Regions from separate parts of the Allobosea sp. 685 genome, predicted to be linked through region 2. Evidence: riboswitches for the same ligand, from Rfam matches in the RefSeq annotation. Region 2 holds a riboswitch; the other holds the start of a gene.

Region 1 (4,416 bases), 2.5 Mb from region 2:
GCGGATGCCGTCGCCTGCCGCGATCCAGCCGGCTTCGTCGAGCAGCTTGCGCGCCGCCGCGGGATCATGGGCGATGGCGGGCAGACCCTGGCGATGCCAGCCCGTCATGATCGGCGGCAGCAGCTGCGAGGCGCTCGAATCCGGATCGCGCAGGATCGCCTTGGCGATGCCGTCGCGATCGACAGCCATGGCGATGGCACGACGGACGCGAACATCGGAGAATTGCGGCAATCCGCTGTCGAAAAACAGCGCGCGGATCCGCGGAATGGTCAGGCTCTCGACCTTCATCTGGCCGGCGGCATTGATCCGCGGCGTCGCGGTGGGGCTCAGCGTATAGACGAGGTCGGCGTCCCCAGCGATCGCGATATTGGCGCGGGTGTCGCCATTGACCACCGCCGTGTAGCGCAGCCTGGCGATGGCGGGTTTGGTCCGCGCATAGCCTTCGAAGCGGTCGAGCTCCAGCGTCGTCTTGCCGTCGATCGCGGTGAGCTTATAGGGCCCGGTTGCGACGATCTTGATGACCTTGCCCTCAGTGCCGTAAGCGGAGGGCGCGAGCACGATCGAGGCGTAATCGCACAGGAAAGCCGGCAGCACGCTGAAAGGCGTCCTGGTGCGGATCACCACATCGGCGCCATCGAGCGACACGCTGTCGAGCGGCACGGCCGAGAGGCTCTCGCCGATGAAGGACTGCTTCAGGCTGGCGGCCACGGCCTGCGCCGTCACCGGGCTGCCGTCATGGAAGCTTAAGCCCGCGCGCAGCTTGAAGCGCCAGCTCAGCTTGTCCTCGGAGACCGACCAGCTTTCGGCAATGCCGCCAACGAGCTGGCCTTCCGGCTCGACCTGTACCAGCGTCTCCGCGACCCCGAGGCGGGTCAGGATATAGCCTGTGTCGGCCGGGTCGTTCGAAGTGTACTCCCAAGGCGCGACGACGCGCAGGACAGGCTCGCCCTGCTGGGCCAGGGACGGCATGGCCGCGAGCGGCACGAATGCGCCGGCAAGCAGGAGGCGGCGGGTCAGGCCCCACGATGTCATGATCAGATCTCCGGTTAAGGCGGTTCAGCCCGGCTTGCGGGCGGACAGGATGAAGGACTGGCCCTGGGCCGCGAGCAGGCGCAGCCGCTCGCTCCAGGAGGCGGTCGCGAATTGCCGGCGCGCGATGCCGCTGAGCGGCCCGATGCGCTGGACCTCGAAGCCAACCTCGCGCAGCATCGCCTCGAGCGCCGGCGCGCGCAGGCCGTTGCGGAAATGCACGCCGTCCAGGATGCGTTGATGCGTCGCCTGATCCCAGGTGGAGGCGACACCAGCGAGCCTGTCGATCAATCCCGAGAGCCGCTTCAACAGCACCGATCTGCGCGAAAGCGTGACCCAGTCGCCATCAACGACGATGAGCACCCCGCCGGGCTTGAGCACGCGCAGCCAATCGGCCAAGGCGCGGGCGGGATCGATCAGCGTCCAGACCAGATGCCGGCAGATGACGAGGTCATAGGCCTCATCCGCCATCATCGTGTTCTCGGCGTCGCCGAGGTGGAAGCGAACGGCCGCATTCGCATGCTTCACTTGGGCACGGGCGATCATCGGCTCGCAGAGATCGATCGCATCGACGCTGCAGCCAAGCGAAAGCAGCACGCGCGTGATCTCGCCGGTGCCCGAGGCAAGCTCCAGCGCCCTGGCCCCGGCAGCAACCGGGGCATGGCTCGCGATCAATCGCGCCCAGGCCACGAGCTCGGCATCGGAGCGGATCCTGTGGCCATAGGAGAGATCGAAGGTCTCGGCGCGTTTGCTCCAATAGGCGCGGATTTCGTCCTTCAGGCCGAAATTCGTTCCTCCGGAGGCGACCGCCTCGGCGTCTAGGGGCGCTACGTTCGACATCCGTCACCGGCTTCCCATGGATGGGACGCGGCCGGTGCTTCGGCGCCGTTCGAACCCGGTTGCGCGACCAGAACGCGCAAGTGAGCGACCGTCATCAGAGCTCCTTCCGGGGCACCCCGCCCGGTTGCATGGCTTCACGACGTCGGCAGGTCTCCTGGCTCGCGGGTCCAAGCTTCGTTCGGCCTTCCCGGGGCAAGCCCAGTGGCATGATCGAACGTCGCTCGCCGCTGACAGTTGCGGGGGCAGCTCCGGAATCGCGCGCTGGCGCGCGCTCACCGGATTCCCTTTGATCTCTTTCGAGAACCGACCCCGCCAAGGAAGCACACCGCCTTGCGCCGCACAAGACGCGATCCGGCGCTCGCCACCCTTTCAGAACTTCGCGCTCAGGAAGGCGCGCACGCCGCGTCCGGGCGCTACGACATCGTCCTTGCGGAAGGACACGGCGTTACGGATCGTCTCATTGAGCAGATTGGTGCCGTTGACGCCGGCGGTGAGCTCGATCGGCCCGAGCGGCCCGTCCTTGAGCTTGACCTTGTAGCTGAGCTCGGCGTTGAGCAGGTTGTAGCCGCTGGTCGGCGTCTCCTCGGGCGCGATCCGCTTCTGCGAGAAGGCATGGATCAAACTGACCTTGGCGAACCAGGCATCGCCGCCGCGCCAGAACAGCCCGCCGCCAAGGCGTTGCGGCGGAATGCGCGGCACATTCTCGTCGCCGGAGAACTTCGCGCGGACGATGTCGTATTGCCCCTCGACCCCGAAGACGTTCGGGCCGATCTCGAAGAGGTCGTATTGCGTCTTGAGTTCGCCGCCGAGGAAAGTGGCGTTGCGCTGGGTATAGACCACCTGGGTCAATTCGTTGCCGGTGCCGCAGCTGGCGAAATCATCATCGCAGCGCACGCCTGTGACGCGGCGATAGATGAAGCCCTCATAGCGCGTCGCATAGAGCGAGGCATCGAAGCGCCAGGGACCTGCCGTGCGGCGCAGGCCGAGCTCGACCGTCTTGGCGGTCTCCTTCTTCAGATTGGGATCGCCGATCTCGAAGGTGCCGGGTGCATCATGCGCGCCGCGCGAGAACAGTTCGGAAGCCTTGGGCGCGCGCTCGGTATAAGAGCCGGTCAGGCTGCCAGTGAAGCCGAAGGGCAGATCCTGCAACAGGCCGAGGCTCGCGCTCACCGGCATGAAGCGCCGCCGCCGTGCCGAGGCAGCCGGATCGTCCGCCGTCGCCACTTGCGTCGCCGCGCCGGTCTCGGGGTCGATGCCCCCAGCGGTCGTGGAACCAGGCAGGTAGCCGGTCGGGAAGTTCGTCGCGGTGCCCTTGACGTCGACATAGTCGACACGGCCGGCGGCCTGCAGCTTCGTGCCGGGCTGCAGCTGCAATTCGTTGAAATTGTAGACGCCGGCGCTGTTGGTGTCGGCTGGCGGCAGCAGCCCACCGGCTTCTCCGGAGGTGCCGATCTCCTGGCGGCCGAGCTGCAGGCCGAAAGCCGAGGTCAGGCGGCCGATGCCGGTTTCGAGCGGCTTGAGCTGCGCCTCGACGCGCCCCTCGATCTCGCGATTCTTGAACACGGCGGCGGTCTCGAAGCCGCCGCCCTCGTTCAGCCCCTGCTCTTGATGCCTGTAGACGGAACCGCCGACCCAGAAGCGCAAGGTGTCGATGAAGCCGCCATCGATCTGGAACTCGCCCTTGCCCGCAAGCTTGGTCTGTTCGAGGTCGATGCGGGTGCGCGTCGCTCGCGCATCGGCGCCGGGGATGCCGTAGAGGCTGGTGAAATGCGACAGCGAGACGCCGATGAAGCCGCGATTATCGGGCAGGAAATAGGAACCGCCGATCGCCTGGCCGTCGGAGCGGACATAGCTGTTGAACTGGGTCCCGCCGGGGATGTGATAATCCTCGGCATTGCGGTGGTAGATGTCGCCATGGACGACGAACTGGCCCGAGCGCGCATCGATCAGCGCTGAATTCTCGATGCCGCGATCGACCGAGGACACCGAGGAGCGCGTCTCGGCATGGAAGCCCGGCGCGATCAGGAATGACGGGATGCGGTTGTTGTCGACGCTGACGACGCCGCCGATCGCCTGCGAACCATAGCGCAAGGTGCCCGGCCCGCGGATGACCTCGACGCGCTGCGCTGCGAGGGGATCGATCGGCACGCCGTGATCCTCGCCGAGATCGGAGACATCCTGCGAGCCGATGCCGTTTTCCTGGATACGGACGCGGAAATTATCGAGGCCGCGAATGATCGGACGGTCGGCCGCGCCCGGCGCAAAGCCCGAATTGGTGATGCCCGGCTGGTTGGCGAGCTGGTCGCCGAGCGTATGGCCGCCATTGCGGAGGAGTTCGCCGGCGGTCAGGAAGGTGACCGAGGAGAAGCTACGGTTGACCGCAACCGCGTCGCCGCTCGGCGCAGCCCCGGCATCAGGCAGGCTGCGCGGCTGGATCGGGCTTGGCGCCGTCACGGTGATCTCGGGCAGTTCGATCGGCGTTTGCGCTCGCGCACTGGTCGCAATGATGGCGCCAAGCGCGACGCCGGCACTGAGGATGCCGGCGCG
Region 2 (4,416 bases):
GACCATGCGATAGTCAGAGCCCTCGATGAAGCGCTCACAGATGTCCTTGCGCAATCGCTGCAGCGCCGCCTTGTCCGTACCCTTGTCTGGGATGAAGAAGACATCGACCTGGTTGAGGGCATTGATCGCCTGGACCGTGACGTAGTCGGGATTGCCGGCCCCGATCCCGATGATCAGAATTTTGCGCATTCGGTCCTCATGTCCAAGCCCGCATCCCAAAGCGGGCTCTCAGGCATAACATGCGGCAAGGCGATGTGAGCAGCGCCGCCATAGTGCTTTTGCGCCGCGATTCTTCTGTGGTCCAAGCCTGTCGTGGTCCAAGCCTGTCGTGGTCCCAATCTGGTGTGGTTCAAATCCGTGATCGAGACGTGGTTGCCGGGATGATCGAGGCGCAGAGGGCTTCATCGTTGGACGAGCCGATCATCTGTCGTGGGGGCGTTTGCGGGAGGGGGCGAAATCCTACGCTAAGGGCGTCCGAATTCTATGCGCGCAGCCCGCATCTTTCCGCGTGAGGAACGTGCCCAACTCAGTATTCCAGCATGTTAAGATCAGTCGGCTCCGGTTTCGCGCCCGCTGCTGTCAGCATTGCGTGGACCTGACCCCGATGGTGTGTCTGGTGGTTGAAGAGCTGTACAACACAGAGCGCTTTTGACTTCTCGATCCGCGTAGAGCCATCCCCGGGATACCAGACGAGCATCCCGCGCAGGTCCGCGTCGAGCAATCTCGCGGACCACTCTTCGATTTCCACGTTCCTTTGCAAACGGAGCGCTTTGAAATCACTCCAATCTGATGGACTTGTGAGAGAGTGCTTGATGGTTTCTTCTGGACGCTCGTTCCCCTTCAATCGCTCCAGTATCAGGGCATCCGCCCAATAAAGATGGTTTAATGTAGCTGCGATCGATTGGAAGAAAGCACCTCGATCCTTCCAACGATCCTCATTGGTGAGCCCATCGGCGGCAGTTACCAACGAGGCATTCTGCCAAGTGTTGTAACGGGACATAAGTCGGCAATATCCGGCTGAGATCATTCTCATCCTCCAAAATTTATCGATGTTTGGCTGGAACAGTGCCGGACGGACTAGCCTTGTCCTATGCAATCCGCGTCACGTTGCTGAGTGCCAGGCTGATCGCCTGGGTGACGGAATTTGCTGCACTTCGATAACAAATATAGGATTTTTCTGTTCTCCGACAACCATGCATCAACGTGAATCGCCGGAATGAACCTGCCCGCGGCCATCATCATCTTCTGGAACACCGCGAAGCTTGGCGACGTCGTTACCATCCAGAAGCGTGAGGGAAAGCTGCTATCGCCCGATCTGCTGACCCATGTCTCGCTGCTGGCAATGAGAGCGCATCGACCTCACCGGAGAATATCGGTGGCGAAAACCTTGGCATAGGATTCCACCCCTCCCGCAAACGACCCCGTCTTGTGCGTCTGCACGACACGGCCACAGCTGGGCTGGCTGTCCCCGCTGTTCACAGCGTTCGCAAGCGCTCAAGACAAGCCATTGACACCTCCATGGCGCCCGCTACTAGATGTGGTTGTCACGGTCTCTCGAATCGCAAGATCGAGAGCTAAGAGGGAAGCCGGTGTGAAGCCGGCGCTGCCCCCGCAACTGTCAGCGGCGAGTTCTTAAGTCCAGCCTATGTCACTGAGGCCGCAAGGCCTTGGGAAGACGGACAAGAGCGACGACCCGCGAGCCAGGAGACCTGCCGCGACGACATGAAGTTCCTCGGGCGGGGTGTCCCGGTGGATCGCTTGGCAGCGTCCGCTGGCGTTTTCGCCGTGACGCCCGCATTGCGACTCCGCTTTCGCCTTTGCCCCCAGCAATTTGGGGTTTGAAAGCCGATGTCCCTCGCAACTGAGACCACCCGCCCTGCCCTCGTCAATCCAGCCATGTCACCTGGTCAAGCCACCTCACCTGGCGTCGAGGCGCGACCGACATCCGAGCCGGGCTATCAGATCATTCGCCGCAATGGCGGCGTCACGCCCTTCGATGCCTCGAAGATCACGGTCGCACTGACCAAGGCGTTCCTGGCGGTCGAGGGCAGCAATGCCGCCGCCTCGCGCCGCATCCATGATGTCGTTGCCGAGCTGACCGGGCAGATCGTCGCCAGCCTGATCCGCCGCGCCGATGCCGGCCGGACCTCCCATATCGAGGACGTGCAGGACCAGGTCGAGCTCGCGCTGATGCGCAGCGAGCACCACAAGGTCGCCCGTGCCTATGTGCTCTATCGCGAGGAACGCGCGCAGGAGCGGGCCAGAGCCAAGGCAGAGGCGAAGCCTTCGGTCGCCGCAATGCCGGTGCTGCGGATGAAGGGCGCCGATGGCGCGCTGGTGCCGCTCGGCGCGCTGCGCCTCGCGACGGTGATCCGCGAGGCCTGCGCCGGGCTCGACGGCGTCTCGGCCGAGGCTGTCCTGACCGAAGCGCGGCGCAACCTCTATGACGGCATCTCGCTCGACGAACTGGCCCAGGCGCCGATCCTGGCGGCGCGGACGCTGGTCGAGACCGAGCCGAACTACGCCAAGGTCTCGGCCAGGCTCCTGCTCGACAAGCTGCGGCGCGAGGCGCTGAGCTTCGTCCATGGCCGGCCGGAGCAGGCGACGCAAGCCGAGATGGCAGAGCGTTATGGCGAGTATCTCCACGCCTATGTGCGGACCGGCATCGCTAATGAATTGCTCGACCCTGAGCTTGCCCGCTTCGATCTCGACCGGCTCGCCGCCGCCATCAAACCGGAGCGCGACCTGCAATTCGACTATCTCGGCTTCCAGACGCTCTACGACCGCTATTTCCTGCATGTCGCTGGCCGCCGCTTCGAGCTGCCGCAGGCCTTCTTCATGCGCGTCGCGATGGGCCTTGCCATCCGCGAGATCGACCGCGAGGCGCGGGCGATCGAATTCTACGACCTGCTCTCCTCCTTCGATTTCATGGCCTCGACACCGACCCTGTTCAACGCCGGGACGCTGAGGCCGCAGCTCTCTTCCTGCTTCCTCACGACGATCGCCGACGATCTCGACGGCATCTTCAAGGCGGTGAAGGACAATGCGCTGCTCGCCAAATATTCCGGCGGGCTCGGCAATGACTGGACGCCGGTGCGCGGCCTCGGCGCCCATATCAAGGGCACCAATGGCGAGAGCCAGGGCATTGTGCCGTTCCTGAAGGTCGCCAACGACACGGCCATCGCGGTCAACCAGGGCGGCAAGCGCAAGGGCGCGGTCTGCGCCTATCTCGAGACCTGGCATGTCGATATCGAGGAGTTCCTGGACCTTCGCAAGAACACCGGCGACGACCGCCGCCGCACCCATGACATGAATACGGCGAACTGGATTCCCGATCTGTTCATGCAGCGCGTCGAGGCTGGCAGACAATGGACCCTGTTCTCGCCCGACGAAGTTCCGGACCTGCACGATCTCTACGGCAAACCGTTCAAGGCAGCCTATGAGACCTATGAGGCCAAGGCCGAGCGCGGCGAGATCAAGGTGTTCAAGCGCGTGGCCGCGCTCGACCTCTGGCGCAAGATGCTGACCATGCTGTTCGAGACCGGGCACCCTTGGGTCACCTTCAAGGATGCCTGCAACCTGCGCTCGCCGCAGCAACATGCCGGCGTGGTGCATTCCTCGAACCTCTGCACCGAGATCACGCTCAACACCTCGGCCGACGAAGTCGCGGTCTGCAATCTCGGCTCGGTCAACCTCGCCGCCCATGTCACGGCGGAGGGGCTCGACCAGCTGCGTCTGGCGCGCACAGTCGGCACTGCGATGCGCATGCTCGACAACGTCATCGACATCAATTTCTACACGATCCCGGAAGCGCGCCGCTCCAACCTGCGTCATCGCCCGGTCGGGCTCGGCATCATGGGTTTCCAGGATGCGCTTCAGGCGCTTCGGCTGCCGGCAGCCTCCGAAGGCGCGATCGCCTTTGCCGACACTTCGATGGAAGCGATCAGCTGGTTTGCAATCTCGGCCTCGGTCGATCTCGCCGCCGAGCGCGGGCGTTATCCGAGCTTCGAGGGCTCGCTCTGGTCGAAGGGCATCCTGCCGATCGACTCGCTCGATATCCTGAGCGAAGCGCGCGACGGCGATGTCGAGCTCGATCGCTCCTCGACGCTGGACTGGGAGGGGCTGCGCCAGCGCGTCGTCACGACCGGCATGCGCAACTCGAACACGATGGCGATCGCGCCGACAGCGACGATCTCCAACATCGTCGGCGTCTCGCAATCGATCGAGCCGTCCTACAGCCAGCTCTACGTCAAGGCCAACATGTCGGGCGACTTCACCGTGGTGAATGCCGGGCTGGTCCATGACCTCAAGGCGCGCGGGCTCTGGGACGAGGTCATGGTCTCCGACCTCAAATATTATGACGGTAAGGTCAGCGGGATCGACCGCGTGCCCGACGATCTCAAGGCGCTTTACGCC

What was found. Region 2 has a riboswitch for cobalamin ahead of RMR04_RS13005 (ribonucleoside-diphosphate reductase subunit alpha). Riboswitches for the same ligand answer to the same signal wherever they lie in the genome.
Region 1: linked by a shared signal. The riboswitch ahead of RMR04_RS31835 (class I SAM-dependent methyltransferase) and the one ahead of RMR04_RS13005 (ribonucleoside-diphosphate reductase subunit alpha) in region 2 are both predicted to bind cobalamin.

Annotation. Positions count from the first base shown of each region.
Region 1 covers NZ_CP134779.1:6,538,038-6,542,453, reverse strand. Annotated here, with positions in the region: gene RMR04_RS31840 (ABC transporter substrate-binding protein) at 1-1,032, opposite strand, end outside; gene RMR04_RS31835 (class I SAM-dependent methyltransferase) at 1,057-1,869, opposite strand; cobalamin riboswitch at 1,996-2,192, opposite strand; gene RMR04_RS31830 (TonB-dependent receptor) at 2,239-4,416, opposite strand, start outside.
Region 2 covers NZ_CP134779.1:2,448,160-2,452,575, reverse strand. Annotated here, with positions in the region: gene cobF (precorrin-6A synthase (deacetylating)) at 1-189, opposite strand, end outside; gene RMR04_RS13015 (DinB family protein) at 527-1,027, opposite strand; partial or broken gene RMR04_RS13010 (Tn3 family transposase) at 1,208-1,388, shown strand; cobalamin riboswitch at 1,531-1,732, shown strand; gene RMR04_RS13005 (ribonucleoside-diphosphate reductase subunit alpha) at 1,897-4,416, shown strand, end outside.